One region of the Pseudoalteromonas sp. Scap06 genome, then DNA from elsewhere that is predicted to be linked to it. Evidence: predicted binding sites of a transcription regulator. Region 1 holds the regulator's gene; the other holds the start of a gene.
What was found. Region 1 encodes FliA, which starts transcription of late flagellar genes. Its sites were predicted from a motif close to CTAAAGNTNNNNNNNNNNNNGCCGATA; they were not measured.

Region 1 (14,167 bases):
GGCTTTCCGTTTACCTTAGTGGCAGGGCTCGTTATTATTTGGGCTACCCTCGGTAACTTTATCACTCAGTTTGAGTTCCAATGGCTAAAAATGGTTGAGCTAATGTGTACTCTAGTTGGTTGTTCCCCTTAGGAGAGCGTAATGGCTGAAGATTCAGGACAAGAAAAAACCGAAGAACCCACGCCCAAAAAAGTTGATGATGCCAAAAAGAAAGGCCAAATAGCGCGCTCTAAAGAGCTAGGTACTATGTTTGTACTTATTTTTTCTGCTATTTCTCTATTAATGTACGGCCCTGAAATTGGCAAAGGCTTGTACCGAATTATGGGCAGAATGCTTAGTCTTAATCGCAATGAAACCTACGACACCACAAAAATGTTTGCGGTGTGGGGGGAGGTGGCCGACGTACTGTTATTTCCTATGTCGATGTTTGTACTTATTATTGTACTCGCTGCGTTTATTGGTAACACCATGCTTGGCGGCTTTAATTTTAGCTGGCAGGCAGCTGCGCCCAAAGCCAGTAAAATGTCGCCAATGAAAGGTTTTACTCGGATGTTTGGCCCGCAAGCGGCTATTGAACTACTTAAATCATTATTAAAGTTTGGCCTAGTGGCAACTTTCGCTATCTTTTTAATTAATGTTTATTTTGATGAAATATTACATTTAAGTATAGAAAGTGCGCCAGGCAATATCGTGCATGCTTTGGAAATATTAGCCTGGATGTTTTTAGGGTTATCTTGCACCTTAATTATTATTGCAGCTATTGATGCGCCATTTCAAAGTTATAGCCATAACAAACAGCTTAAAATGACGATGCAAGAAGTAAAAGATGAATATAAGAACTCTGAGGGGGATCCGCAAATCAAAGCGCGTATCAGGCAAACCCAACGTCAAATGTCGCAAAAGAGAATGATGCAGGATGTTCCCGATGCCGATGTTATTGTTACCAATCCTACTCATTACTCAGTGGCTTTAAAATACGACACAGAGCGAGCTGGAGCGCCTATTGTACTAGCCAAAGGTGTTGACGAACTCGCTATGCAAATTCGTAAAATTGCTTTAGGTAATGAAGTGCCTATTGTTGAGTCGCCTACTTTAACGCGAGCGCTTTATCATACTGCTGAAGTAGGGGATCAAATTCCCGATCAGCTATTTACTGCTGTTGCTCAAGTGCTTGCCTATGTATTTCAACTTAAACGGTTTAAAAAAGGCCGTGGAAAACGCCCTGTCGCGCTTAATAAAAAACTGCCAATCCCCGATGAATTCAAGTATTAACCGCTAACCAACTAACTTGGAATAGTTATTGCAATTTCAGCGTAGTGTCAATTTTTTGAAATTGTAGAGTTATGGAATTTAAAGCGGTATTACAACAACTTAATAAAGATAAAAAAGAATATGCAAAGGGCGTTGGTACACCGCTTTTAGTCTTAGCTGCGCTTGGCATGGTTATTTTACCCCTGCCTCCATTTCTGCTTGATATATTATTTTCGTTTAATATCGCGCTTGCATTAGTAGTATTACTGGTCACTGTATATACCATGAAGCCGCTTGAATTTGGCATGTTTCCAGCTGTGTTGTTAATCGCCACGATCATGCGTTTAGCACTTAATGTAGCCAGTACTCGGGTGGTACTACTTGAGGGTCATAATGGTGGTGATGCTGCTGGTAAGGTAATTGAAGCATTTGGCTCGGTGGTGATTGGTGGTAACTACGCCGTGGGTTTAGTGGTATTTTTGATTCTAATTATCATAAACTTTGTGGTAATTACCAAAGGTGCAGGGCGTATTTCTGAAGTGTCAGCACGTTTTACCCTTGATGCTATGCCGGGTAAGCAAATGGCGATTGATGCAGATATGAATGCTGGCTTTATTAGTGCAGAGCAAGCCAGAGAACGTCGTGATGAAGTAACCCGTGAAGCCGACTTTTATGGTTCTATGGATGGTGCTAGTAAATTTGTAAAAGGCGATGCTATCGCGGGTATCGTTATTTTAGTGATTAATATTGTAGGTGGTTTATTTGTTGGTATGATCCAACATGATTTGAGTTTTTCCCGTGCCATGGAAGTGTATACACTATTGACCATTGGTGATGGCTTAGTAGCGCAATTACCTTCATTACTACTTTCAATTGGTACTGCGATTGTTGTAACGCGTCAAAATGAATCGCACAATATGGGCGATCAGTTTAAGCAGCAGCTAGGAAACGAAAAATCGTTATTTATTGCCTCTGGTATCCTCATTACTATGGGTTTAGTCCCAGGTATGCCGCATATTGCATTTTTAAGTTTAGGGGCGCTTTTAGGTTACCTTGCATACTACACGCAGCAAAACAAACTTAAATTAGCAGCTGCTGAAGCCGAAGAAGCTGAAAATGCAGCCTCAGGTACCGGAATTGCGGCTAAACAAGAACAAAAAGAACTGGGTTGGGATGATGTACAGCAAGTTGATGTTATTGGCTTAGAAGTGGGTTACCGGTTAATTCCTTTAGTAGACCAATCACAAGGTGGCGAGCTATTAAACCGTATTAAAGGGGTGCGTAAAAAACTATCTCAAGAGCTAGGTTTTTTAGTGCCGCCAGTGCATATCCGCGATAATCTTGAGCTCGACCCAAATGCGTATCGCATCACCATGATGGGTGTATCAAGTGGTGAGGGTGAGCTTAAACACGGCGATGAACTGGCAATTAATCCTGGCCAAGTGTTTGGCCCGCTCAAAGGCATTGAAACTACAGACCCTGCATTTGGTTTAGATGCGGTATGGATAAAACCAGATCAAAAAGATGAAGCGCAATCTTTAGGTTATACCGTAGTTGATTCAGCAACCGTTGTGGCCACTCATATTAGCCAGTTACTCACAAATAGCGCCGCATTATTGCTTGGCCACGAAGAAGTACAAAACTTATTAGATATGTTAGGTAAAAGTCACCCTCGCTTAGTTGAAGGGCTGGTACCGGATGTATTACCGCTGACCACCATCGTTAAAGTACTACAAAACTTATTAAATGAAGGGGTAGCAATACGAGATATGCGTTCGATTGTTCAAACCCTTGTTGAGTATGGCCCTCGTAGCCAAGACCCTGATGTATTAACGGCTGCAGTGAGAATATCGTTGCGTAGATTAATCGTTCAAGATGCTGTTGGTATGTCTTCTGAAATCCCTGTCATAACCTTGGCGCCTGAGTTGGAACAGATGTTGCATCAGTCACTTCAAAATGCAGGTGATGAAGGTGCCGGAATAGAACCAGGACTTGCTGATAGACTTCAAACATCATTGAATGAAGCACATCAAAATCAAGAAATGGCCGGTGAACCTTCAATATTGCTAACGTCAGGAATGTTACGCACTGTGTTATCTCGATTTGTTAAATACACCATTCCAGGATTGCGAGTGATGTCTTATCAAGAGATACCAGATGAAAGACAGATCAAGATTGTCAGCTCTGTAGGCCAACAATAAGATTTTAAAGGGGTTTGAATTATGAAAATTAAACGTTTTTTTGCTAAAGACATGCGCACCGCACTAAAAGAAGTAAAAGAAGAGCTTGGTGTTGATGCGGTTATTATGTCAAATAAGAAACTAGCTAATGGCGTTGAAATTGTTGCTGCTGTTGATTACGACAAAGCCGCGACAAAAGCGCCAGAGCAACCTCAAAGCCAACCAGCTGCAAGTGCTTCATTTGCACATACCCAGAGCTCACATAACTTTGTAAAACCAGAGCCACAGCGTGCTCAACCTAAGCCACAAGCAAAGGTAGCAGACAGTTTACAAGCTTTATTAGAACGTCAATCTCCCCGTCCTCGTTCAGCAGAGCTTGCGTCAATGTTTTCACAATCAGGTATTGATACTTCTGGCCATTATCAAGAACAAGAAGCTGTGCAATCTCGACCTAAAAATATGTTTGAACGTGAACAAAGTGCGCCTGCACGTCCTCGTACTCAAGCTGATAGCTTAGGTTTTGATGATTTAGACAGTGGTTTTGACGATTTAGACTCACCGAGTGCACCGCGTCAGCAAACGATGCAAAACGAGTCGAGTGATATAAGCACCATGCGCGAAGAAATGAACGCAATTCGTCAATTACTAGAACATCAAGTGTCAGGTTTAATGCAACAAGATATGGCACGTCGTGATCCAACCCGTGCATGCATGATTGACCGTTTAGTGGGTATGGGAATAGATAAAGACGTTGCTGAGCAGATGGCATGCTTTGTACCTGATGATGTATCTCGCCAACAAGGTTGGAAAGCCTTATTGAATATGGTTGAAGATCAAATGCAAACCACTAACAACGAAATTCTTCGCCAAGGTGGTGTTTATGCTCTAGTGGGCCCAACAGGGGTAGGTAAAACCACCACCGTTGCAAAATTAGCTGCATTAGGTGCGCAAAAGTATGGTGCTGATAAAGTCGCGCTTATTACCACTGATACCTACCGTATTGGTGCGTATGAGCAGCTAGCAACTTACGGTCGAATTATTGGCTGTGGCGTAAAACAAGTTAAAGATGCAAATGAATTAGCAGAAGTTTTATACCATTTACGAAATAAACGTCTAGTCTTAATTGATACAGCAGGAATGAGTCAGCGAGATTTACGCTTAACTGAGCAGCTTAATACCTTAATGCGTAATCAACGTGTGGATATACGTAGTTATTTAGTATTAAGTGCTACAGCGCAAATCAATGTATTACAAGAGACAGTAAGGCACTTTAAAAAAGTACAGCTTAGTGGGTGTATTTTTACTAAGTTAGATGAGTCATTGAGTTTAGGTGAGATTATTAGTATTGCGATTCAAAATCGTCTCCCAATAGGGTATCTTACTAATGGTCAGCGAGTACCAGAAGATATCAGAGTGGCAAATGCTGAAAAACTAGTAAAAAAAGCTGAGCAATTGTATTTAAAAAGAATAAAAGCACAACAATCAAGACACCAATCAGTGGCGTCGAACACAGTAGAGATGTATGATTAACACAGTTTTAGATCAAGCAAGCGGCCTTCGCAAAATGAGCAACAATAATAATAACGGCGTAAAAGTTATCGCTGTCACCGGCGGCAAAGGTGGAGTGGGTAAAACAAACGTATCCCTTAACACGGCAATCGCGTTAGGCCAACAAGGCAAGCGTGTGCTGGTATTAGATGCTGATTTAGGGTTAGCTAATTGTGATGTTATGCTTGGACTGCGTGTAGAGCGCAATTTGTCTCATGTTTTATCAGGTGAATGTGAACTCGAAGATATTTTAGTTGAAGGCCCCGCAGGCATAAAAATAGTACCTGCAACATCGGGATCGCAAAGCATGGTTGAGCTATCTCCTTCAGAGCACGCCGGACTTATCCGTGCATTTAGCGAGCTTAACACCGATTTTGATATTTTAATTGTGGATACCGCAGCGGGTATTTCTGACATGGTATTGAGCTTTTCTCGCGCCGCACAAGATGTGGTTGTGGTGGTATGTGATGAGCCAACCTCAATTACTGATGCTTATGCACTAATTAAAGTACTGAGCCGTGAACACGGCGTAATCAAATTTAAAATTGTTGCCAACATGGTGCGTAGCTTACGTGAAGGGCAGGAATTATTTGCTAAACTATCAAAAGTAACCGACCGATTTTTAGATATAACCATGGAGTTGGTTGCAACAGTTCCTTATGATGAGAATATGCGCAAATCAACGCGTCGCCAAAAAGTGATAGTTGAAGTTTTTCCAGGGTCTCCTGCTGCGATTGCTTTTAAAACACTGGCGACAAAAATTACTAAGTGGCAAACACCTAGTCAAGCCTCGGGTCATTTAGAGTTTTTTATTGAGAAGCTAGTTAGTAACTAACGATGACAATACCGGTGAATAGAGCTATGGGATATCAGTCAGCACAGAATTTAAATATGATTGTTGAAAAGCATGCCTCATTAGTCAAAAAAGTGGCATGCCATTTAATTGCTCGTTTACCGGCCAGTGTGCAACTAGATGATTTAATTCAATCAGGTATGATTGGCTTAATAGAGGCTTCAAAAAACTTCGATGCCAGTAAAGGCGCGAGTTTTGAAACCTTTGCGGGTATTCGTATTCGTGGTGCAATGATAGATGAAATGCGACGAGGTGATTGGGTTCCACGTTCAGTTCACAGAAAAAGTAGACTAGTAGCAGAGACGATAGTCGCGCTTGAAAACAGTTTAAATCGTGAACCTAAAGATAGTGAAGTGGCTGAAAAACTTGAAATTTCGTTAAATGAGTACCATCATATTTTAAATGATGTCAATGTAAGCAAAGTTTTGGGCATTGAGGACCTTGGTATTGACGATGATGTGATTACACCTCATGGCCAAGATTTAGCACTAGACAAACCTTTCAATAATGTTAAAAATGAACGGTTTAATGAGTCTTTACTCAATGCGATAAAGTCGTTACCGGAAAAAGATGCAATGGTGCTTTCTTTGTACTATAACGATGAAATGAATTTAAAAGAAATTGGGCATATACTCGATGTTAGTGAGTCGCGTGTAAGTCAGATACATGGTCAGGCGATGATTAAGCTTAAAGCAAAAATCAATGACTGGATAAACTAGAAGTAAGTAAATAAAGGTTCAGGCCTCACTGGAGGATGTTTTGGATAAAAACATTAAAATTCTTGTTGTTGATGATTTTTCAACAATGAGACGTATTATTAAAAACCTGTTGCGCGATTTAGGTTTTACCAATGTTCAAGAAGCGGATGATGGGTCAACTGCTTTACCTATGTTGCAAAATCAAGTATTTGATTTTGTTGTAACAGATTGGAATATGCCAGGCATGCAAGGTATTGATCTTTTGAGGGCAATTCGAGCTGATGACAAATTAAAGCATATTCCTGTTTTAATGGTTACAGCAGAAGCTAAAAAAGAACAAATAGTAGCTGCGGCCCAAGCAGGTGTTAATGGTTATATTGTTAAACCATTTACTGCAGGTACATTGAAGACTAAATTAGAAAAAGTGTTCGAACGCTTAGGTTAATGAGAGGGAGAGGCTTATGTCAGCACCTGCTGCGCCTCAGATTACTTTAGAACAAGCTCGCCAGTTGGTTGTTTTTTTAGAAAATGGTGAGCAAGATAAAGCGAATCAGTTAATTTTAGAAACAGCTTCACAAGAGCAATCACAGTTATTTGCTGAGGTAGGTAAGTTAACGCGTCAATTACATGAAGCTTTAAAGAGTTTCGAGTTAGATACGCGCTTAACAGACATTACCACTGATGCCATCCCTGATGCTAAGAAACGCCTCAACTATGTCATGGAAATGACTGAGAATGCAGCCAATAAAACAATGGATGCAGTTGAAGCTAGCTTACCTTTAGCGCAAGAAATTGCTGACGAAATTTCTGATATCAAGCCAACGTGGGATCGGTTAATGAACCGGGAAATTGAGCTTGGTGAGTTTAAGTCACTTTGTCATAGTATTGATAAGTTTATGAACAGCTCTCATCATAAAACTGATGAGTTGCAGATGTTGATGACCAATGTATTGATGGCTCAAGACTATCAAGATTTAACTGGTCAGGTTATTCGTCGTGTTATTGAACTTGTGCGTGAAGTTGAAGAAAGCTTGATCCACTTGTTAACTGCATTTGCAGCACAAGGTGAGGTTGAGCCAACACAACAGACCGAACAACCAGAAGAAACAGAAGATTCCATTGTTGCACAAACACTAGCAGGCCCTGAAGGGCCTATTATTGATAAAGAATCGCGTAATGATGTTGTATCTGATCAAGATGAAGTTGATGATCTATTATCAAGTTTGGGCTTCTAATAGGAGAGTACTGCATGAGCTTTGAAGTCGATGAAGATATTTTACAAGACTTTTTAGTAGAGGCCGGAGAAATCCTTGAGCTTTTATCTGAACAGTTAGTAGAACTGGAAAACAACCCAGATGATACTGAACTACTAAACGCAATATTTCGTGGTTTCCACACTGTAAAAGGTGGCGCCGGCTTTTTGGCAATGACAGAGCTTGTTGATGCATGTCATGGTGCTGAAAACGTGTTTGATTTATTGCGCCAAGGTGTAAGAACAGTTAACTCTGAATTAATGGATGTAATTTTACAAGCGCTCGACACCATTAATGAAATGTTTGCCACAATTAAAAATCGTGACCAGCCAGAACCTGCTGATCCAGAGTTACTTGCAGTCCTTCATAAGCTTGGACAACCACCGACGGCAGAAGAGCTAGCCGGCGATGCTGTAGTTGAGGAAGATACAGCCTCTGTTGAAACCCCATCAGTAGAACCTGAGGCCGCTGTAGAACAACCTAGCAATGATTCTGAAGAAGACCCATTCGCATTTGATGAATTATTTAGCGGCCCAGATAGTAGTAGCTCAGACTCTCAGATTGATGAAATAACTGAAGATGAGTTCGAAAGTCTTCTTGATGAGCTTCATGGTAAAGGCCAGTCCACGCAAGAAAAACAATCCCCATCAAGCGACAGTGATGTAAATGGCGATATTACAGATGATGAATTTGATAGCTTATTAGATGAGCTTCATGGTGTTGGTAGTTTTGGCGAAGTTACTCAAAGCACTGCAAGTACACCACAGCAAGCACCATCAGCTCCTGTAGTAGATTCACAAAATAGTGACTCAAGCGCGGGCGATGATGAAATAAGTGACGATGAATTTGAAGCTTTGCTAGATGAATTACATGGCAAAGGTGCACCTAAAGCTATAGAAGTATCGGCTCCGGCAAGTAAACCTGAGCCCGTAGCCGCAAACAAGTCTGCACCTGCTGCTACACCGAAACCTGTACCAAAACCTGAACCGAAACCGGTACCAAAAGCAGAGCCTGCTAAGCCGGCGCCTGCTCCACAGCCAGCCAAGGCCGCGCCGCCTAAAAAAGCAGCGCCTCCACCGGCAGAAACAACGGTTCGTGTTGACACCAAACGTTTAGACCAAATAATGAATATGGTAGGCGAGCTGGTACTTGTGCGAAACCGTTTGGTGAGTCTGGCAACAAACTCTGACAGCGAGGCTATGGGCAAAGCTATTTCTAATTTAGATGTAGTGACTGCTGATATCCAAGGTGCGGTAATGCAAACGCGAATGCAGCCAATCAAAAAAGTGTTTGGCCGTTTTCCACGTGTAGTTCGAGATTTAGCACGAACGCTACAAAAAGATATTAATTTATTACTTGTTGGTGAAGACACTGATTTAGACAAAAACTTAGTAGAAGCATTGGCAGATCCATTGGTGCATTTAGTGCGCAACTCAGTGGATCATGGTATTGAAATGCCAGATGTTCGTGAAGCATCGGGTAAACCTAGAACGGGTACTGTGACCTTATCAGCTTCTCAACAAGGCGATCATATTCTACTTACCATCCAAGATGATGGTGCCGGTATGGATGCTGAAAAGCTTAAAAAGATTGCGATTAGTAAAGGGGTGCTTGATCACGACCAAGCGAGTCGTCTTTCTGATACTGAAGCGTATAATCTTATTTTTGCACCTGGTTTTTCAACTAAAGAAGAGATCTCAGATATTTCCGGCCGTGGTGTTGGTATGGATGTGGTTAAAACAAAAATCACTCAACTCAATGGCTCGGTGAATATCAAATCAGAAATGGGTGTTGGTACTACTTTAGAAATTAAAGTGCCACTTACTCTAGCGATACTGCCTACCTTAATGGTAATAGTTGGCGAACAAACCTTTGCGTTGCCGCTGGCGGGTGTGAGTGAAATATTCCATTTAGATTTAACAAAAACCAATGTGGTTGATGGCCAGCTAACTATAATTGTTCGTAAAAAATCAATTCCACTATTCTACCTTGAACATTGGCTCATTAAAGGCGCCGATAGAGGTCAGCGAAAAGCACAAGGTCATGTGGTTATTGTGCAAATAGGAACTCAAAAAGTGGGTTTTGTTGTTGACTCGCTCATTGGTCAAGAAGAAGTGGTAATTAAGCCTCTAGACGCATTACTTCAAGGTACACCAGGTATGGCAGGTGCAACAATTACCTCTGATGGTGGTATTGCACTGATCCTAGATGTGCCAAATATGTTAAAGCATTACGCTGGATAATTAAAAGTAGGCATACATTTTATGCCTACCCATTCATTGAATAAGAGAGCGAAATGGCTGTTAAAGTTTTAGTAGTTGATGATTCAAGCTTTTTTCGCCGCAGAGTGAGTGAAATACTTGAACAAGACAGCGGCATTGAAGTTATAGGTTTCGCTGTAAATGGTCGAGAAGCTGTCGATAAAACAGCTCAACTACGACCCGATGTGATCACCATGGATGTTGAAATGCCTGTGCTTGATGGCATCAGCGCAGTTAAAGAGATAATGGCGAGTAATCCCACTCCTATTTTAATGTTCTCGTCGTTAACGCGTGCAGGGGCATCTGCTACCTTAGATGCACTTGATGCTGGTGCGATGGACTTTTTACCGAAAAAGTTTGAAGATATCGCACGTAACAACGACGATGCAATTAAGTTACTACAAAATAAGGTTAAGGAAATAGGTCGCCAGCGTATTGGTAGAATCACAAGAGCGCCAGCCTCTCCTAGTATAAGTAAACCAGCACCAAGCACGTCTGAACGCTTTTCTAATCTCGCTAAAAAGCCAATTGTTCAACCTGATCGCAGCTTCAATAATACAGCTCCTGTACCAACCAGTAGTGGTACATCAGTGCGCGCAAGTGGTAAACAGTATCAACTAGTTGCTATTGGGACATCAACAGGTGGACCGGTTGCACTGCAAACTATATTGACTCAGTTACCTGCTAATTTCCCACACCCAATACTACTCATACAACACATGCCTGCGGCATTTACACCTGCGTTCGCAACCCGATTAGATAGCTTGTGCAAAATTAAAGTAAAAGAAGCACAGCAAGGCGATAGGCTTCAACCTGGCTGTGCATATTTAGCACCAGGTGGGCAGCAAATGATGGTAGAAGGACGGGGTTCAAACAGAACACTACGCGTATTTGAAGATAAAAATGAACGAGTAAGCTATAAGCCTAGTGTTGACATAACCTTTGCTAGTGCAGCAAAAGCATACCAAGGTGATGTACTTGCCGTTATTTTGACTGGTATGGGCGCGGATGGTCGTGATGGTGCTCGTATGCTTAAACAAACTGGCGCTACAATTTGGGCTCAAGATGAAAAAAGCTGTGTTGTATATGGTATGCCGCAAGCAGTAGCAAGTGCAGGATTAGCAAGTGAAAGCATAGGTCTTCATGATGTTGCTGCGCGTTTAAAAAGAGAGATTGGCTGTGGATAAGCTTTCTATTTTAGGATTATTGGTTGCATTAGGTGCTATTGCAATCGGTTATTCTTTAGAGGGAGGTGTGGTATCTGCTCTGTTTAATGGGCCTGCACTTATTATTGTATTAGGCGGCACATTAGGAGCAGTGATGCTGCAAACATCAGCCAATACATTTAAGAAAATGCTTAGTATTACTCATTGGGTTTTTGTTACTGATGACCACGATATTGAAGATACGATTGAACAAGTAAAACGCTGGTCGCATAAAGCCCGCCAAGAGGGCTATTTAGCGCTCGAAAACGAAGCACTTACTCACTCTGACCCTTATGCCACTAAAGGACTGAGTTTATTAGTCGATGGCTGCTCAGATCAAAAGCTTCGTGATACTCTCGAGATTGATTTATTACTTGAACGAGAACGATTGCTGGAAGCTAGCCGAGTGTATGAAGCGATGGGAGGTTACAGCCCAACCATTGGTATTTTAGGTGCTGTGCTTGGACTGATCCAAGCTATGTCGTTTATTAACGATCCTGAGCAATTAGGAACGGGTATTGCCACTGCATTCATTGCGACTATATATGGTGTAGGTTTAGCTAATTTACTGTTTTTGCCGATGGCCAACAAATTAAAGCAACGGGTTGAGCAAAAAATGCTTTACCATGAAATGCTAGCTGAAGGCGTTATTGCCATTAGCCAAGGCGAGAGCCCTATTAATATAGAATTAAAGCTTGAAGCTTACCGCGTTGAACGTCCTATATTACAGGCTCATTAGCGGTTATGCTTCGCCGTCGCTTACGTCATCAAAACGTTAAAAGCCAACATACTGAGCGTTGGCTAGTCTCTTATGCAGATTACATGACCATTATGTTTGCATTTTTTGTTGTATTGTATGCTATTGCAATAAACAAAGAAGACAATATACAAGTTTTATCTGACTCTCTTGAGCATGTTTTTGATAAGTCAGCTAAACAATTTTCTCAGCAAGGTAAGGGAGTAAACGGCGATGCTTTGTTGCTTGAAAGAGTGACTCCCGAGGCTGAAGTTTTATATGGCGAAAGTATTCAAAAACAAGAACAAGGGCCAGTATTGCTCGATGGCCAAAGTGATAATAGCAATATCAGCCAGCGTCACTTAGGTAAGCCACTCGACAGTTTACTGGTCAAACTACAGTCGTCACTCATTGATGAAATACGTAGTGGCGATGCAAGCTTAGAGCTTAGTCAAGATTGGCTGGTTATTGAACTTAATTCTGGGTTGTTGTTTGCCAGCGGTAGTGCCGTTGCGCATAACCAAGCTAAAGACGTTGTAAAAAAGATTGAAGCAATAATCGCACCTGTCGATAACTATATAAGAGTGCGGGGATACACAGATAACGAAACTATTCGCAATGAAATATTTCGCTCTAATTGGGAGTTGTCGGTGGCACGTGCAACATCAATATTAGTTGAATTAGAGCGCTTAGGTATTCAATCTGCGCGCATGGCAATTGAGGGATATGGCCAATACTCACCTTTTGCCGATAATGATACCGAAGCAGGGCGGGCTGAAAACCGCAAAGTGGTGATTGCGCTTTCCAAATACGGCTTGGTTTTAGAGTCAGCGGATGAGGATACTGAGCAGCAACTTCCTGAAGCTATTAAACCAGCTGAAGTTGAGCTGCCTACTCAAGACGATACAATAAAAATAATTCGCTTAGAGCATGGTGGTATTCGTGTTACTACGCGTAATGAACAGTAATTAGGATGTAATGTGAAAATCTGGACAGTAGCCAATCAAAAAGGAGGGGTAGGTAAAACCACTACAGCGGTTAGCCTTGCTGGCATCCTTGCGCTTCAAGGTAAGCGAGTGTTACTGATTGATACCGATCCACATGCATCATTAACTTATTACTTTGGCATTGATTCAGAAGATTTAGAGGTCAGTGTTTACGATATTTTCAGTCGCGGGTCGAGCATGAAAAGCGAGGAAATATTGCAAGCATTATGCCCTTCTACTATAGAAAATCTTGATATTTTACCTGCCACAATGGCGATTGCTACACTTGACCGTAGTATGGGTAATAAAACGGGGATGGGCCTGATTTTAAAAAAAACATTGGCTAAAATTGGCGAGCATTACGATTACGCAATTTTAGATTGTCCGCCCGTTTTAGGGGTACTTATGGTCAATGCCCTTGCTGCTTGTGAAAGAGTGCTGGTGCCAGTACAAACTGAGTTCTTAGCGCTTAAGGGGCTTGATAGAATGATGCGTACTATGGAATTAATGCAAACCTCGCAAGCGAAAAGCTATGAATATACTATAATTCCAACTATGTATGATAAGCGCACCAAAGCGTCACTTGAAGCCTATAAAACATTACAAGATACGTACAAAGAAAAAGTATGGCCAGGTGTAATTCCTGTTGATACAAAATTTAGAGATGCGAGTTTAGCGCAAAAAGTGCCTATTGATTTTTGCCCTAATGCCCGTGGAGTCTATGCTTATAAAGCATTGCTCGAATATTTAATAAAACAAGGTTAATAAATGAGTAAGCAATTATTTGCTAATGAAAAAGTAGTCACTCAGTATTTAGGGGCGTTATTATCTGATGACGTACCAGCGAAAGACCTTGAGCCTGTTGCTAAATTGCTTGAGCAGGTAGCGTATGAAGAGCAAAAAGAGCAACCACTTCAGGTTGAATCGGTAGTTGAGCCGGTTGTTGAGGTTGAAAAACGCCATGAGCAGGTAACGAATGTAGAAATAGATTCTCACCAAGTTCAGCAGCTTAAAACTGAACATGATGTAGCACTTGGTAATGAAGCTGAATACTTTGATGGTGAATTTCAGGCATTATTTTTTGAGGTAGCAGGACTCACTTTAGCAGTGCCATTAAAAGCGTTAGGCGGCATTCATGAGCTTGGGGAAGTGAATCATTTATTTGGTAAACCTAAATGGTTTAAAGGTGTCATGAT
Region 2 (17,601 bases), 370 kb from region 1:
TAAACTTTCGGGAATTGATCATTGTCATTTAAATGTTCAAAGCCTCAACCAAGCTATTGAGTGGTATGAAAAGGTGCTTGGTTTTACCGTAGTAGAGGAGTTAGCCTTTTGGAATGAAGAGGGAAAAGGTCCTTTAACACTTGAAGATGAAAGCGCTACTACACGATTGGCTTTATTTGAAGGCGATGGGCGTAGTAAAGGAATCGCTTTTGCTGCAACTGGGGAGCAATTTGTTATTTGGCTTAAGCATCTTAAGCAGCATCAAGTGAAAACCATATTGGCTGATCATGGCGTGACTTTTTCTATGTATTTTAAAGACAATAGTGGTAATAGCCATGAAATCACTTCTCATGATTATAATGTCATAAAAGTGCAACTCGAGAGCTAGCGGCTTTGTTTAGTAAAACTTCAACAGTTAAAATAGCCAAGGGTAGATTTATGATCCATCGTTTAGCCTATTTAGTATCGAGCAATATTAAAACGATACCTACTAACTGGTTTTTTCTCCTACGAATTAACTTATTAAGCTAATAGAGAAAGTTTTATTTTATAATAACTTATAGGCACTTTAGATTGTTAGATTATACGTTAAGAAGAAGCCGTCGGCGAAAAACAGTGGCTATTAAAGTCGCACAACGAGAACTTACTGTGTATGCGCCCCATTTTGTAACGAAAACACAAATTAACGAATGGCTGTTGAGTAAACAGGGCTGGATTGATGCTCAGTTACATAAGCAACAAATTCAAGCCGATACACGACAGTTTCCACTTAAAACCAATAGCATTAAATTATTTAATGAAGCTGTTAATGTGCAATTTGAAAACGCAGCACGCACTCAATGGCAGCAGCACAATGAAAGCCAAACACTGTTACTGAGTCTTTCTTCACGTGTGAAGCATCGAACGCAAATGTATCAAAGTTTGCTAGAGCAGTTTTTGCATGAGAAATTAGAAAGCTATATTGAAATGCGAGTTAACTACTATTGTCAGCTGATGGGTGAAAAGCTACCGAGTAATATTCGTATTCAATTGTATAAGCGTCGCTGGGGCAGTTGTAACCGCAGGCGTGAGCTTACCTTTAATTTACACCTTGCAAGCGCACCCACCTGGGTAATTGACTACGTGATTGTGCATGAGTTAGCGCATTTAAAGTATTTAAATCACAGTGCACAATTTTGGCATCGTGTAGGTTTATTTTATTCAGAATACAAAAAAGCAAGCGCTTGGTTAAATAAGCATGGGATGAGTTTACAATGGGTTTTTGAATAATTAGAACATAAAACGAGGTAGTAAAGAGAAGTGGTGGAGGGAGCTGGATTCGAACCAGCGAAGGCTGAGCCGTCAGATTTACAGTCTGATCCCTTTGGCCGCTCGGGAACCCCTCCACACTAATTTTTATTGCATTTGGCCCCACTTAACTTAGCCTAAGAAAAGTGGTGGAGGGAGCTGGATTCGAACCAGCGAAGGCTGAGCCGTCAGATTTACAGTCTGATCCCTTTGGCCGCTCGGGAACCCCTCCAATGCAACGCGGCAGATAATAGCAAACTTCTTATTTAAGTAAAGAAAAAAGCTAAAGAAAATTCAAATTTAGCCGATAAATACTTATTAATTAGTTAAATAGGCTAAAGTCTATGCAGATTGGTGATTTGTTAATCACAGAGAGTCAATTAAAAACACGACTCAATAAAAGTGTGCATGAAAGCCGTCGGGGTGAATTTGCTCTTTTATTAGCAATGCTATCTCATGATGCGCTCGATTTTAGTGAGTTTCACTTACCTAAAAGTGATGCAAGTGGTTATCAAGCTGATGAAGAGACCTTGCGTAAACACTTAGGTGCGGGCCCAAAGCAGCCATTGGCGCCTGAGAGTTTTAATATGTTAATTGGCAAAAATAACACGGAACTTTTAGCAAAAATGGGAAGCGCCGAAGGGATGAGTGAGATAAAGTTAACTCAGTGCTTAAAACCTGAGCCATTTAATATTCGTGATGATAAAAACCACATTCCACTTAACGTAATTGATAACTGTGAATTAGCGGTACGTCGACGAATTCAAAATACCAACACCGAGCTATCAAACCCTCAAATGGATGCGGTGGCATTTTATGATGATTTACAAAATGATGCCCTCCACCAGCCATTACATTTGTTTAGTGCCTAATTGAATTTTATTAAATGCTATTTTTTAGGCGCCATTGGATTGTAATAAACCGTGTTTATATTAGTGGTTTTATAGGTGCTTTATGTTAATAACAGATTTAATATAAAAAAAGCATCCAAAATTTAAATGCAATTGCTATAATGGCGCAAATGGTATGACATTAAATGCCATTATCATTAAACCAAGGTAATTAGGAACGTAATGAAGAAAACATTCACGCTGAATCATGAGAAAATCAAATACCCTCGTATGGTTGATGCTGCAAAGCATGAAGTGAAAAAATATTTGAAAAGAGAACGTAATAAAACTTTACCTGTTGATGCCGACTACTGGGCATTCGATTGTAAGTTTGGTAACACGGCTGAAGAAGCCCAAGTTGTTCACGTTGCTGAAATTAACAATCACATCAGTGAAATTGAAAAGCAAGGTTTAACCTCTTTCTACTTAGAGATTTTAGCAAGACCTGCACAGCGTCAAGACTTCGATGAAGATGATGACGAATAAAGCGCTAAGTTGCGTTTAGTGTAGTTTTTGAAAATGGGCCAAGTGGCCCATTTTTTGTGGTTGTTACTTATACACTATGACACTTTTTATACTTTTTATTACTGCCGCAAGGACAAGTATCATTGCGTTTCACTTTGATATCAGCAACCGGTGTGATCTCACCATCAAGGTATCGCCACTGTTCATCTTCTTTAATAAATCTTGAATGCTCAGCCAGCTCGCAATACAAGTCTTGGTAAAAGTAATGGGCTTTAAACTTTACAAACCCTGTTTCATCATTATAACCAGAATCTAATACGGTTAAGTTTATAAAGCGGCAACTAGTTGCAAAGTCCTTAATTTCTGATAGTGAGTTTTCAGCTTGCTTTTCTTTTGCGTAACTTTCACGAACAAAAGCCGCTTTTTTAACCGCATATGCACTGTAGCGAGCACGCATAAGTTGCTCAGGTGTTTGTGGCTGTTTGGTTTTTAAATGAAAAGGTTCACAGCAATCAGCATAAAGTTGCTGACTGCCACAAAAACATAGTAGGGCGTTAGAGGTCATAATAAATGTACTGTGTATTAAAACGCTAGTTTACCAAGCTTATTGCGTTAGTGAAATCTCAGCTTGAGCGCTTTTTTTGCTAAAGCAATACAGCTTAGTGCGTGTATGGCTCAGGTTTAATGATAACTGTGATAGTTGCTGATTATTTATTATGTCGGTCCAGGTGATCACCGCTGCAAAATTTCCATTGTGAAGTGCAGAACTTAAAACATACTCTATATTAACTAAATGTTTTTGGCGTATAACTAATAATTTACTGGTATCAATTGAACATGAATCAAGTAACGCTTTACTAGGTACATGGTCTGGCGCAATTAAAAGTGTCCATGCATTTAAGCTATTGTATTGGTGTAATACTTTTAATAATTCAAACGTCGCTGAAATCTCATCTTCAATTTGTACAACGTTAACACAATCAGATTGGTCATCTTGTTGGTAGCTCTTAACTGTTCTTACGGTAATAGGCTGTAACATAATCGTCTCACTCACTGGGTTTTTATACAGTACATGTATACAGTAGTTTATACAGTTGTTTGGTGCAAGTGTTTTTTGCTATTTTTTTGTACAGTTATTCAGCTGAGCACGATAATGAAACTATTTAAAAATAAATAGTTCATATATAACAATAGATTATAATTTTTGGGGATGAATACTTTTGACGGTAGCTTTTTAATCTATAACTAAATAAATCTTGAAATGCATGAGGTATACAGTAGTTTAAAAAATTAAGCGTTGTTGCATTTAACTTATAAAACGCTTAATTAATTTACAGATGGAATGAGTTACTAGGTAGTAAAACTATTTTTCGTGACTTATAGGGATCAAATGTGAAAATTGTAACTGATGAATTTGTTCATATAAGCTGGCGGCATAACACTGGGCGTCTTTAAGTCGTTTGGTACTAATGTGTTTGCGTATATCGCTCATTGCCTCTATTGCTGGCTCATATCCTTGGCTACTAGCTAAGCTGAGCCACGCAGCCCCATGAAATACACTTTGTGGCACACCTTGGCCTTTAATGAAAAATAGCCCTAAGTAAAACTGTGCACGATAGTTTCCTGCCATTGCTGCTAAACGCATCCATTTTGCGGCTAAGGCGCCTTGTTCATTTTTAAGGTAATAAAGAGCTTTATTTAATGTGTCTTGATCGGTGTTTTTAGAGCTCGCAGGGGGATTTGCATCGCTTGGTTGCGTTACAAAAGAAAGAATGTTGTCTAATTGTTGCTCTAAGTCTTGGCCACTTGGTGTCGTTTTGATCATGCTACTTCGTTTGTTATTTTAATCACTTAGCTAGTTTAGTATATAGCAAGGTAAAATGTCCTGTAAAAAGTTATTTTTATGCTAAAATCTCGCCACTTTTTACAACCACAAGTTTATTATGCTCGAAGCCTTATTCAAAATCCGTGCAAATGATTCTTCGGTTCGCCGTGAATGTATTGCCGGTATGACTACATTTATTACGATGGTTTATATCGTATTCGTTAACCCAGCTATGCTTGCAGAAGCAGGCATGGACCAAGGTGCTGCCTTTGTTGCAACCTGTATTGCCGCTGCAATAGGGTGTTTTATTATGGGGTTGTGGGCCAATTATCCATTGGCATTGGCACCGGGTATGGGATTAAATGCATTTTTTACCTATGGCGTGGTGTTAGGTATGGGCTATAGCTGGCAAGCAGCGCTGGGCGCGGTGTTTATGTCAGGGTGTATATTTTTAATATTAAGCTTATTTAAGGTGCGAGAGTGGATTATTAATGCAATCCCCCTGGTGCTCAAACAAGCAATAGCAACCGGTATTGGTGCATTTTTAGCGCTTATTGCACTAAAAAGTGCTGGTATTATTGTATCAAGCCCAGCAACACTTGTGCAGCTAGGCGATATAACGTCACCGGGTCCGCTATTAGCTATTTTTAGTTTTTTTATTATTGCGGCATTACTTTATCGCGATTTTAAAAGCGGTGTATTAATTAGTATTTTACTCGTTACCGCGATTGCAGTGTCGATGGGGTTAGTTGAATATCATGGTGTTGTTGCAATGCCACCTTCAATAATGCCAACTTTTATGCAACTTGATTTTAGTGCTGCTTTTGAACTGTCTATGTTGAGTGTTATTTTTGCGTTTCTATTTGTTGATTTATTTGATACCTCAGGTACGTTGGTAGCGGTTACTCAAAAAGCGGGCCTAGCAGATAAAAACGGCAATATGCCGCGCTTGGGTCGCGCATTAAGCGCTGACAGCACTGCAACCATTGCCGGTGCAATGCTAGGTACTTCAACAACAACGTCTTACATAGAATCTGTAGCAGGGGTATCAGTGGGGGGGCGAACGGGCTTAACGGCTGTAGTTGTAGGTTGCTGCTTTTTATTAATGATGTTTTTTGCACCTTTGGCACAAATGGTACCAGCATACGCAACAGCAGGGGCAATCTTATATGTATCTGTTCTAATGCTACAAAACTTAAAGTTTGTAAACTGGGATGATATGACCGATGCAATTCCAGTGAGTGTTGTATTGTTAATGACTCCATTGACCTTTTCAATTGCACACGGTATTGCACTGGGTTTTATTTCTTATACAGCAGTTAAAGTACTGTGTGGTAAAAAAGATCAGGTAAGTATTAGTGTTTGGATTTTAACGGCACTGTTTATTATTAAGTTTGCATTTTTATCTTAATGCTTTTGTTAAATAGCTAGATTTAGTTTGGGTATGTAAATTTATATAGTGACTAAATTTCAGTTATAAAAAAGCCCATACAGTTGTATGGGCTTTTTTATTAGATAATGAATTACCATTTCTTTTTCGGTGCAAACAGTACGTCTAAATCATCTTGCTCTTGTTCGTTCTTTTTCTTCAATGATGTAGCGTTTGATGCCTTTAATTCAGTGCTTATTGTTTCTAGATAGCCTTCAACTTCAACTCGTTTTGCAGTAATGTAATCATCATTAAATGACACACTGTTTAGCGTCGTCGATGCTTTTTCAAAGTACTGCCTAGCAGAGCCAACCATACCGGCTGTTTGAGCTGCTAGACCACGTTTTATCTGGCTTTCAATGTTGATTCTTAGTTGTAGCTTCTCAAGGCGTTTGTCTTCTGCAATAAACGCTTGGCTGTCAACTTTCCCCTTGTTGTGCTCAGAACGGATAATAGTACGGAGCTTTTTTATACCCTGTATTAGTGATATCAGTTGCTTGTCATTACCTGGCAAAACAAAACCATCCGAGCCGTCTTGAATCGGATTTTGTAGTCGCTCTTTTGCTTCTTTTAAGCGGTTTTTTAGTCCGCTACCACCGCTTGAAATAGACACCATATTACTTAGCGCATCATGAATACGACGTTGTAATATTCGCTGAGTTGCTTCTGAAAGAGGGATATTTGCGCTATTCATTAACGCCTCTTCAGTTTCTTCAATGATAGCTTTTTGTTTTGTTAGCTCTTTACGTCGTTCAGCTTCTTGTTTTTCTTTGTGTTGTTGAACAGCACTAACCCACAGTGCAATGACGATAAGCGCAACAATTAATACAATTATAATGGAAACGATCATGTTATAATTCTCAAATTCTTAACCTTATTATCTAATCTTACATTAAATATATAAAAGGTGGGAAACTTTGCGCCGATTAACTAAAAAAAACACCATGCATAAAGCGTTTAAATCTTAATGTGTTATGTTTTGTTTGCTGATAATCATTGCTATCTCAACTTTATTTATTGTGTTAACCTGAAATTTCAATAAATTAATTGTTACATTGTGTAACCTTAATCAGCCTTTATATAGTTACCTATTAATTAGGGTGCGCTTTTATCTGTCAATGTGAATTATAACGAAACTACATAGCCATGAAATTACAACAACTTAGATATATCGTAGAAGTTCAAAATCATAAATTAAATGTTTCAGCTACCGCTGAGAGTTTATTTACCTCCCAGCCTGGTATTTCTAAGCAAGTACGTATGTTAGAAGATGAACTAGGTGTACAAATTTTTGGCCGTAGTGGTAAACATTTAACTCACGTTACAGGTGCTGGCGAAGAAATCATTAACATATCGCGAGAAATACTCTCAAAAGTTGAGGGCATTAAAGCGGTTGCTAATGAACATACGCTGCCCGATCAAGGTAAACTTAATATTGCGACTACGCACACCCAAGCACGTTATGCGTTACCAAGCGTAATTCAAGGCTTTACCCAAAAATACCCAGCAGTGTCACTGCATATGCACCAAGGTACGCCGCAGCAAATATCGGATGCAGCTGCGCGCGGTGATGCAGATTTTGCGATTGCTACTGAAGCACTGCACTTATATTCAGATTTAGTTATGTTGCCTTGTTATCACTGGAATCGCAGTATTGTGGTTGCTAAAGATCACCCCCTTGCGAAAAAAGTCGATAACTTAACGGTGGCAGATATAGCGCAGTATCCTTTGATCACTTATGTATTTGGTTTTACTGGTCGCTCAGAGCTTGATAAAGCATTTAACGCCTATGGGCTTGAGCCGCATATTGTATTTACCGCCACCGATGCCGATGTTATTAAAACGTATGTGCGCCTGGGATTAGGTGTCGGTGTGGTTGCATCTATGGCAATTGACCAGGTAAACGACAGCGACTTAGTGTGCATTGATGCTAGCCATTTATTTGAAGCAAGCACCACTAAGATTGGTTTTAGAAAAGGTAGCTTTTTACGTACCTACATGTATGACTTTATCGAACGTTTTGCACCGCATTTAACCAAAGAGCGAGTAGAGCGAGCAAGTTTGCTGCGTAATCAAGACGATGTTGATAAATTATTTGCTGATATCGAATTGCCAGTTAAATAACCGCCATAAACAGTAATGAAAAAGCCGCTTAGTTTTGCAACTAAGCGGCTTTTTTTATGCTATCTAATTAGCACTCGATAATGTTAACCGCTAATCCACCGCGAGCGGTTTCTTTGTATTTTGTTTTCATATCGTTACCGGTATCGAGCATGGTTTTAATTACTTTATCAAGCGATACTTTTTGTTCTCCACTACCGCGAATAGCAAGACGAGAAGCATTAATTGCTTTAATAGCGCCCATTGCATTACGCTCAATACAAGGTACCTGCACTAAGCCGCCCACTGGATCGCAGGTCAATCCTAAGTTATGTTCCATGCCAATTTCAGCGGCATTTTCTACGTGTACCACGTTACCACCAACAATTTCAGTCAGCGCACCAGCAGCCATTGAACAGGCAACACCAACTTCACCTTGGCAACCCACTTCAGCACCTGAAATAGAGGCATTTTTTTTGTATAAAATACCAATAGCGGCCGCGGTTAATAAATACCGAGTAGCAATGTCGCGATCAACTTCTTTGATAAAAGTATGATAGTACATTAATACGGCTGGTAGGATACCAGCTGCACCATTTGTTGGTGCAGTAACCACACGACCGCCTGCTGCATTTTCTTCATTCACTGCTAATGCGAATAAATCAACCCAATCCATAGCACGAAGTGGATCGTTACTCACTTCTACATTGAGCTTTAAATATAAGCTTGGTGCACGGCGTTTTACTTTCAAACCACCAGGTAAAATACCTTCGGTACGCATACCACGTTCAATACAGGCTTTCATTACTTGCCAAATATTAAATAATTCATCTTTTATGGCTTCTTCACTGCGTAAGGTTTTTTCGTTTTTCATCATTAACGTTGATACGCTGTAACCCGACTCTTTACACATTTCGAGTAATTCTTTAGCCGTTCCAAACGGGAACGGGGCAGGGTTTTCTTCGCGAATATCTAAGGCCGCTTGTTTTTCTTTTTCAAACTCTTCATCTGTAACAATAAACCCGCCACCAATAGAGTAGTAAACTTTGCTATATACTTTTTCGCCATTGTTATAGGCAATAATTTCCATTGCGTTGGAATGTTTAGGGAGTGTTTTTCTACGATGAAAAACAATAGCGCCTTGTTTAGGGAATTTAGCTTTATGAGTTTGGTTTAGATAAATAACCTGCTCATTTTCTATTTTTGCTAAAATATCGTCCACTAAATCGGCATCAATGGTTTCAGGGTCATAACCGGCTAGGCCAAGGATCACTGCTTTTCCCGAACCATGACCAACACCTGTTTGCCCCAGTGAGCCGTAAAGCTCTACTTTTACATCGGTTACATTTGCTAATAGTTGTTGCTCATCTAGGTCATTAACAAATAAGCGTGATGCACGCATTGGGCCGACGGTATGTGACGATGAGGGGCCAATACCAATGCTAAACATGTCAAATGCACTGATCATAATGTGTGTCTCTACTTAGTTTTCTCAGCATTAAGCTGTTCTTTGAACGGTCGACTATAATAACGTGGAAATGCAGGTGTGTAACCCTTATTAGCAAAGATTTAAACTGGTATGGCGAGTTGTTTTGTAAAGTTTTTAATAATGCTGGCTGTGGCACCCCACAAAAGCCCGTGAGGAGTGATAAAGCCATTTAAAGTTAGGGCTTTTCCATTACGTTCAAAGGGGATTGGTTGCCAATTAGCTTCGTTGTTCAGTGCTTTTATAGAGAGTAAAAAGCTGGCTTGTACTTCGTTATGATCGTTCTCCCATACCGTTTCTTTTTTAATTAAGCCCACAAAAGGACGTATAGTAAATCCAGTAAGGGTAGAGTATTCCGGCAGCTGGCCTAAAACTTGAACATTATGCGGGGGAATGTTTAGCTCCTCATGTAATTCACGCAGTGCCGTAGTGCGCAGGTTAACATCATTAATTTCAAATTTACCACCCGGTAAACAAATCTCCCCAGGGTGGTGATGTAAATAGGTTGGCCGCTTACACAATAAAACATGTGCTTCGTTATCTATATCAATCAAAGGTAGCATCACTGCACTGGCGCGCTTTTTTTTATTATCTTTGAGCTGATCCACGGCTAAACTGCGGTTTAATTGAAAACGAGCCGAAATGGTTTCACTATTCAAAGCGACCTTCATTTAATATAGGGAGTATTTTATTTACTTTATCGTATGTTTCTTGATATTCCAATTCGACTTTTGAATCAGCAACAATGCCACCGCCAGCCCAACAATGTATTTGCTGATGATGAGTAACTAAAGTTCGAATGGTAATACTGGTATCCATATTACCGCAGGCGCTAATATAGCCAATAGAGCCACAATAAATACTGCGTCTGTGTGGCTCCAGCTCTTCTATTATTTCCATTGCGCGCACTTTTGGTGCCCCGGTAATAGACCCTCCAGGGAATGCAGCTTCAAGTTGATCGACTGCTGTTTTTCCTTCATCAAGGATGGATGTAACTGTACTTACCAAATGGTGTACTGCCGGAAAGCTTTCAATAGCAAATAAAGAAGGTACAACAACAGAGCCCGGTTTTGCGACTTTACCTAAATCATTTCGTAGCAGGTCTACTATCATTACATTTTCAGCGCGGTCTTTACTGGAATTTTCCAGAAGTGTGGCTTGTTTTGCATCTTCTAAAGCATCGGCTTTACGTGGTAGCGTGCCTTTAATAGGTTTTGTTTCTACCTTGTTGTCGTGCACTGCAATAAAACGCTCGGGTGATATTGATAAAATAGCGCCTTGCGGATGATTTATAAAACTAGAAAAAGGCGCTTTATTGGCCTGCGTTAATTTAACATAAGCCGCCCAAGGAGACCCTTGGTAATGTGCGCTAAAACGCTGCGCTAGGTTAATTTGATAACAATCACCACTTTTTAAGTATTCTTCAATCGCTGCAAACTTTTCGCTATAACTCCTCTGACTCATATTTGACTGCCACTGTGATGTAAGCGAAAAGCTTTCGTGCTTAGGTGGTTGCGTTAAATATTGCTGATACAACCAGAGACGATTTACATTGGGCTGCGAAACATAAAACCAAGTATCCAGTTGTTTATCGTAAATCAGTGCATCAAGGTAAAGTCCAACGGCCATTTGTGGTAAATCAATATCGTTTAAAGCACTGCTTGGCAGTTGCTCTATGGTACGCCCTAAGTCATAACCAAAATAACCAAGCCAGCCACCGTTAAAGGGTAAATTGTGGGCGGCTTTTGTTGTATCAAGCTTAGCTAATTCATCGTTCATTATTTCAAAGCAGCTTTTAGCACTCGCTTGGTTATTAAAAACGGTTAGATTATTTTTAACTTCCAGAGTGCTTTGAGGCTCAATAGCAATTATGTCAAAACGACTGTTAATGTGATCGCTATCACCCGAATCTAGCAAAATGGCGTAGGGCAAATGAGCAAAATGCGAAAATACCTCTATACAATTTTGTGATATGGCTAATTCAACACAATTTTTTTTATTGTTTAGCATTTAGTATCCCTTTAAGAACTGGCTCGAAACGGGCTGGGAGGGTATCATAAGTCAAATTTATTTGGCAGCGTTTAGTGAGCGCTGTGGTTGAAAACAGTTCGAACCACCGTCACGGGTTTGATATCGCTTACGTGCAGCGTGCGTAACAACAACTTAAGGAACCACTATGAGTACAATTCGTCAGCAAGACTTTATTGATAGCATTGAAGATGCCTTGCAATACATCTCGTTTTATCATCCTCTTGATTTTGTTCAAGCGCTAGAAAAAGCGTATAACAAAGAGCAAAGCAAAGCCGCTAAAGATGCGATTGCACAAATCTTAATTAACTCGCGTATGTCGGCAGAAGGTAAGCGCCCGCTGTGTCAGGATACTGGGATCATCACCTGTTTCGTAAAAGTAGGTATGGATGTTAATTGGGATAAAACCGACTTAACAGTACAACAAATGGTAGATGAGGGGACGCGTCGTGCGTACTTAAATCCAGATAACCCATTGCGTGCATCGATTGTTGCCGACCCTGCGGGAACACGTAAAAATACTAAAGATAATACGCCATCAGTTGTACACATTGACTTAGTTGCAGGCGATAAAGTTGAGGTGATGGTGGCTGCTAAGGGTGGTGGCTCAGAGAACAAAAGTAAAATGGTGATGTTAAACCCATCTGACGATGTGGCCGAGTGGGTAGAAAAAACGTTACCAACAATGGGGGCGGGTTGGTGTCCACCAGGTATGCTAGGCATAGGTATTGGTGGCACTGCAGAAAAAGCAGCGGTAATGGCGAAAGAATCATTAATGGATCCGGTTGATATTCATGAACTCATTGAGCGCGGCGCAGAAACAACAGAAGAAAAGCTGCGTTTAGAAATTTTTGAACGTGCGAATAAATTAGGTATTGGTGCGCAAGGTCTTGGCGGTTTAACCACGGTTGTTGATATTAAAATTAAAACGGCGCCAACTCACGCGGCTTCAAAGCCAGTGGTTATGATCCCAAATTGTGCTGCTACGCGCCACGTTCACTTTACGCTTGATGGTTCAGGCCCTGCGAATTTAAAAGCACCTAAATTAGAAGACTGGCCAGAAGTGACTTTCGAAGTCGGTGAGGGCACACGCCGTGTTAATTTAGATACCCTGACTAAAGAAGACACTAAAGAATGGAAAATGGGTGAAACCGTTTTACTCTCAGGTACTATTTTAACGGGTCGAGATGCTGCTCATAAGCGTCTGCAAGATATGATCAACTCAGGGGAAGGTTTACCTGAAGGTGTTGATTTTGATAACAAGTTTATTTACTACGTTGGTCCTGTGGATGCAGTAGGCGATGAAGCAGTAGGTCCTGCAGGCCCGACAACGGCTACTCGTATGGACAAATTTACTGACATGATGTTAGAAAAAACAGGCATCGTGGGAATGATTGGTAAAGCTGAACGTGGCCCTGCAACGGTTGAGTCTATTAAAAAGCATCAGTCAGTGTATTTAATGGCTGTAGGCGGTGCGGCTTATCTAGTATCTAAAGCAATTAAAAAAGCACGTGTTGTTGCCTTTGAAGATTTAGGTATGGAAGCTATCTACGAATTTGAAGTAGAAGATATGCCAGTAACGGTAGCCGTTGACAGCGAAGGTGAAAATGCTCACACCCAAGGTCCTGCAATTTGGAAAGCAAAAATTGAAGAACTAGACAGTAAAATGAAGTAAGTTTTCTGTATAAACAGCAATCATAAAAGCGAGCACCCCGTGCTCGTTTTTTTATTTTTAAAATTTGCAGATACTTAAACACCTCAGACCAGTTTATACTGCGCAGACAGATATTATATAACCCATTGTATTTTATGATGTAGTGTTCTTTTTCAAGATGTACTATTAAGTTTACATATAAATTCAAAGTGACGTTCACGTAAGCGTAAACTTTAATCGCGATGACGTTTTTAGCTTTTATACTTAATAATATAATTATTATTAAATTTTTTATGCTTATTTATCGCGATAAACCGTTTTATTTTTCTATTGAGTGCGGTTTATTTGGTTTATCTACTCATAGTGTGGCGAACCATCAACTGAAGTGATAAAGTCTCGTCAATTTGTAGCGTGCTTGCCCAAAAGGGCCCATTATTTTCGGAGTATTTAAAGTGGTTGTATTTAATCAAGTTGAATTTGATAACCATGAACAAGTGGTTTTTTGTTCAGACAAAGCGTCTGGTTTAAAGGCTATTATTGCGGTACATAACACAAATTTAGGCCCAGCTGTAGGTGGTTGTAGAATGTGGGATTATTCCAACGATGAGGATGCAGTTTACGACGTATTGCGCTTATCAAAAGGGATGACCTATAAAAATGCTGTGGCACGCTTGCCATTTGGTGGTGGTAAGTCAGTTATTATTGGCAATGCAAAAGAGATCAAGTCTGAACAGTTATTCCGTGCATTTGGTCGTCAATTAGAGCGTTTAAATGGCAGTTACTACTCAGCAGAAGACGTAAACATCACCTGTGATGATGTTGCTTTGATGAACAAAGAAACAAATTACGTGCTAGGCCTTGAAGGCAAAAGTGGTAACCCATCGCCATTTACAGCTTACGGCACATTTTTAGGTATGAAAGCAGCACTTCATCACCAACGCGGCATTCAAGATTTTTCAGGCATTAAAGTAGCTGTGCAAGGATTAGGTGCAGTAGCTTATGGATTATGTAAGCATTTGGCTGAAGCTGGTGCACAATTATTTGTTACTGATATTAACCAAGCTGCAGTTGAGCGTGTAGTCAACGATTTTGGTGCAACAGCGGTTGGTATTGATGAAATATACGACTTAGATGTTGATGTATATGCGCCTTGTGCGTTAGGTGCCACTATTAATGACACAACAATCCCTCGCTTAAAAGCGACTATTGTTGCAGGTTGTGCAAATAATCAGCTTGCAGAATCACGCCATGGTGAAATTATACGTGAAAAAGGTATTTTATACGCACCAGATTATGTAATAAATGCAGGCGGTATTATTAACGTGTATTACGAAACAGCGCCTGAAGGTTACAGTAAAGAGGCGTCTAATAAACACGTAGAGAAAATTTTCGATACATTAAGCGAAATATTTACCCGTAGTGAAAAAGAACAAAAATCAACGCATTTAATTGCTGATGAACTTGCTCAAGAAATTATTGAAAACGGACTTTAAGTTTTTTATTTAGTTCAACTAAGGAGCGACTATCGCTCCTTTTTTTATGCCTATATAAGACTTTGGTATAACTACACCCAAAGCATCATTTTAATTAATGCGAATACAGGCAAAGCGAGGTAAAATTTTACTTTTGCTCTGTGTATACTTTATGTCTTCTGCCGATTTATCTCTTCGGGCTATTGATTTTGATCAGTGGCCGCGCAAACAACATTTTGAATTGTTTCAAAACTTCACTCAGCCTTATTTTAATGTTTGTGTAAAGCTCAGTGCTAAAAAGTTATATACCGCGTGTAAACAAACTAATCGTGCTTTTTTTCATGGTTATGTTTATTGCTTATTAAAAGCATGTCATGAGTATGAGCCGATGATGCTGCGTATTGTTAATCAAAAACCTTATTATTTAAACACCACGCGCGCGAGTGTGGTTGAGCTTGCCGATGATGACTCGTTTCGCTTTAGTTATTTTAAACAGCAAAACTCGTTAAATGAGTTTGCTAATAAAGCAAAAGCGATTAGTCATGAAGCAAGGTTAAACCCGCTGTTTTCTGATGCCTTTGCAGCAACTGAAGGACAAGCTGATTTAATTCACGTTTCTGTTTTACCTTGGTTAAACTTTAGCAGCTTTTCGCATGCGTTTACCCAGGGCCAAAGCTGTGGCATCCCTAAATTTGTGTTTGGTCAATACAACCCCGATACAGGCGAAATGCCACTATCAATTGATGTCCATCATGCGTTATTAGATGGACTACATGTGGCTAAGTTCATCCAACGATTGCAACATACATTTGATAGTTTGAGTGATAATACTTAATGAAAAAGTTGTAAATCTTATGTTATTATTTGTTGGTGATGTTTTCTAATTAAATTTTCACCTTGAATTTACTCAAATATAAAAACTAATAATTATAAAGGCAGTGTCTGATGAATCGCTTGGTGATTTTATGTTTCTTGTTGGTGATTTTTACTGTTAATGCTCAGCAACAGACTCGGCTGCCGTTGCGCGATTATTTTTTTGAAACGTGGAATACCCGTTCGGGCCTTCCTCACAATAGCATTAATAGCCTTGCACAAACACAAGATGGCTATTTATGGGTGGCTACTTGGGAAGGGCTTGCCCGCTTTAACGGTCAAGAATTTAAACTATTTACCCGCTCAGAAATTACTGATTTGCCCGATTCAGGCGTACGTGCGCTTACTCCTACATCCGATGGCGGCTTACTCATAGCCGGAGCGCGCGGCGGTATTAGTTTATATCAGCACCGACAATGGGACACTCAACCTAACGCCCAAGCAATGGTTAATCACGTATTTAAGAGTAAAAACGAGGATTTGTGGTTAGCACTTGAAAATGATGGTGTGTTTTATCGACCTGCCAAAAGCACTCAAGATATCCCAATAATACAAAACGTCAGTGCTTACAGAATAATTGAAGATAAGCAGGGCATTATATGGGCGGCAACCAGTGATGGGCTGTATAAAATAGTTAATTACACGCCTACATTGATGACTCCACATCATGGTTTGCCAGATGCACCTGTATATACTCTATTGATTACCCGTGAAGGACGCCTTGTTATTGGAAGTGAAAGAGGTGCGCGAGTATTAAATGGCAATGTGTTTGAGTCACCCCATCCACAGCTTAATGCAGAGTCTATTTCTAGTTTATTAGAAGATAACCATGGTGATTTGTGGTTTGGCACTATTAATAAAGGGGTATTTAGACTCAGTGTTGATGGCATAGAGCAATTAGATGCTAAAAATGGCTTACCTGCAAACCGCATATTGTCGTTATTACAAGACAGAGAAAACAGTATTTGGGTAGGGACCAACGCGGGTGTATTTAGGTTAAGAGAAGCCCCGTTTTCATCGTGGGGAAAAAAGCGAGGCTTATCTAGCGATTATGTACGCACGGTACTGTCACATTCTGATGGCAGTTTATGGATAGGCGGGAGTACAGGCTTAGATCGGCTGCAAAACAATAAAATTACCCATCTTAAAGGTACTAAGCAAGGCTCTCCTTATTCAGTATTGAGCTTACTTGAACAAAGCCAAGGTGATGTTTGGGTCGGTACATACACTTCAGGTGTGTTGAAGGTGGTTAATAACGAGCTTGTACCTTACTTAAATCGTGATAATGGCCTTGGTAGTAATGAAGTACGATCGTTACTTTTTGATTCAAAAAATCGTTTATGGGTAGGTTCAGCCATGGGGTTAACGCGAGTTAATACCGACGGCAGCTTAGACCAATTTACTAATGAGAAAGAGTTGCCGAGTGGCTTTATTCTAGCTTTGAGTGAAGATAAGAGGGCAAATATTTGGATAGGAACTGGCAATGGCGTAGTAGTTTATAATACCAATACGGAGAAATTTCAACCAATTCAGTTCCCTGAAGCGTTTTTGGCTAAATATGCGTTTGGCTTTTATATTGACGATAAATATACCTGGATGGCGACCGATAGAGGTTTATTGCGTTATCAACATTCAAATGGCCATATGACTATTTTAGGGAGGGAGTTAGGATTACCGGTTGATAAGCTTTTTCAAATTGTGCCCTTTAAAGATTCACTTTGGCTATCAAGTAACCGTGGCATTATTGAAGTTAATTATAAGCAGGTTAATCAGCTGCTAGATTCAGCTACAAAAGGTAGTCAGACGCTAGCTTTTCAATTATACGATGAGGGCGATGGCATGCTCAGTGCGCAAGCCAATGGAGGGTCAACGCCTTCGGCTACAGCGCATTCAGATGGTACTATTTGGTTTGCCACCGCAAAAGGGGTGAGTACGGTTAAACCCGCACGATTAAAAGAAGCCACCGAGATACCGTTACCAACTATTGTAGAAAGTTTTTCTGTAGATGGTAAACCCATGTTATTGCCTGTTGATGGTGACACACTTGTTTTGCCACCTGGAGTTACACGACTGTCGTTCCATTATGCGGGCT

Region 2: FLM47_RS09420 (VC2046/SO_2500 family protein) is a predicted target of FliA. The motif match lies at 1,571-1,597, and genes of this name have one in related genera.

The regions. Positions count from the first base shown of each region.
Region 1 is NZ_CP041330.1:2,416,798-2,430,964, reverse strand. It holds gene fliR (flagellar biosynthetic protein FliR) at 1-132, shown strand, start outside; gene flhB (flagellar biosynthesis protein FlhB) at 142-1,272, shown strand; gene flhA (flagellar biosynthesis protein FlhA) at 1,344-3,452, shown strand; gene flhF (flagellar biosynthesis protein FlhF) at 3,474-4,961, shown strand; gene FLM47_RS11265 (MinD/ParA family protein) at 4,954-5,814, shown strand; gene FLM47_RS11260 (RNA polymerase sigma factor FliA) at 5,841-6,551, shown strand; gene cheY (chemotaxis response regulator CheY) at 6,592-6,975, shown strand; gene FLM47_RS11250 (protein phosphatase CheZ) at 6,992-7,765, shown strand; gene FLM47_RS11245 (chemotaxis protein CheA) at 7,780-10,026, shown strand; gene FLM47_RS11240 (chemotaxis response regulator protein-glutamate methylesterase) at 10,080-11,231, shown strand; gene FLM47_RS11235 (flagellar motor protein) at 11,224-11,988, shown strand; gene FLM47_RS11230 (flagellar motor protein MotB) at 11,994-12,953, shown strand; gene FLM47_RS11225 (ParA family protein) at 12,966-13,736, shown strand; gene FLM47_RS11220 (CheW domain-containing protein) at 13,740-14,167, shown strand, end outside.
Region 2 is NZ_CP041330.1:2,043,329-2,060,929, reverse strand. It holds gene FLM47_RS09440 (VOC family protein) at 1-388, shown strand, start outside; gene FLM47_RS09445 (HD domain-containing protein) at 1-3, shown strand, start outside; gene FLM47_RS09435 (M48 family metallopeptidase) at 574-1,269, shown strand; tRNA gene FLM47_RS09430 (tRNA-Tyr) at 1,301-1,385, opposite strand; tRNA gene FLM47_RS09425 (tRNA-Tyr) at 1,435-1,519, opposite strand; gene FLM47_RS09420 (VC2046/SO_2500 family protein) at 1,632-2,159, shown strand; gene FLM47_RS09415 (DUF6172 family protein) at 2,361-2,663, shown strand; gene FLM47_RS09410 (YchJ family protein) at 2,731-3,207, opposite strand; gene FLM47_RS09405 (SulA-like leucine-rich domain-containing protein) at 3,247-3,681, opposite strand; gene FLM47_RS09400 (tetratricopeptide repeat protein) at 4,006-4,467, opposite strand; gene FLM47_RS09395 (NCS2 family permease) at 4,586-5,878, shown strand; gene FLM47_RS09390 (hypothetical protein) at 5,991-6,746, opposite strand; gene cysB (HTH-type transcriptional regulator CysB) at 7,043-8,020, shown strand; gene FLM47_RS09380 (L-serine ammonia-lyase) at 8,088-9,464, opposite strand; gene FLM47_RS09375 (CoA pyrophosphatase) at 9,566-10,141, opposite strand; gene pabB (aminodeoxychorismate synthase component I) at 10,134-11,492, opposite strand; gene FLM47_RS09365 (fumarate hydratase) at 11,659-13,185, shown strand; gene FLM47_RS09360 (Glu/Leu/Phe/Val dehydrogenase) at 13,617-14,657, shown strand; gene FLM47_RS09355 (CatA-like O-acetyltransferase) at 14,809-15,471, shown strand; gene FLM47_RS09350 (ligand-binding sensor domain-containing diguanylate cyclase) at 15,582-17,601, shown strand, end outside.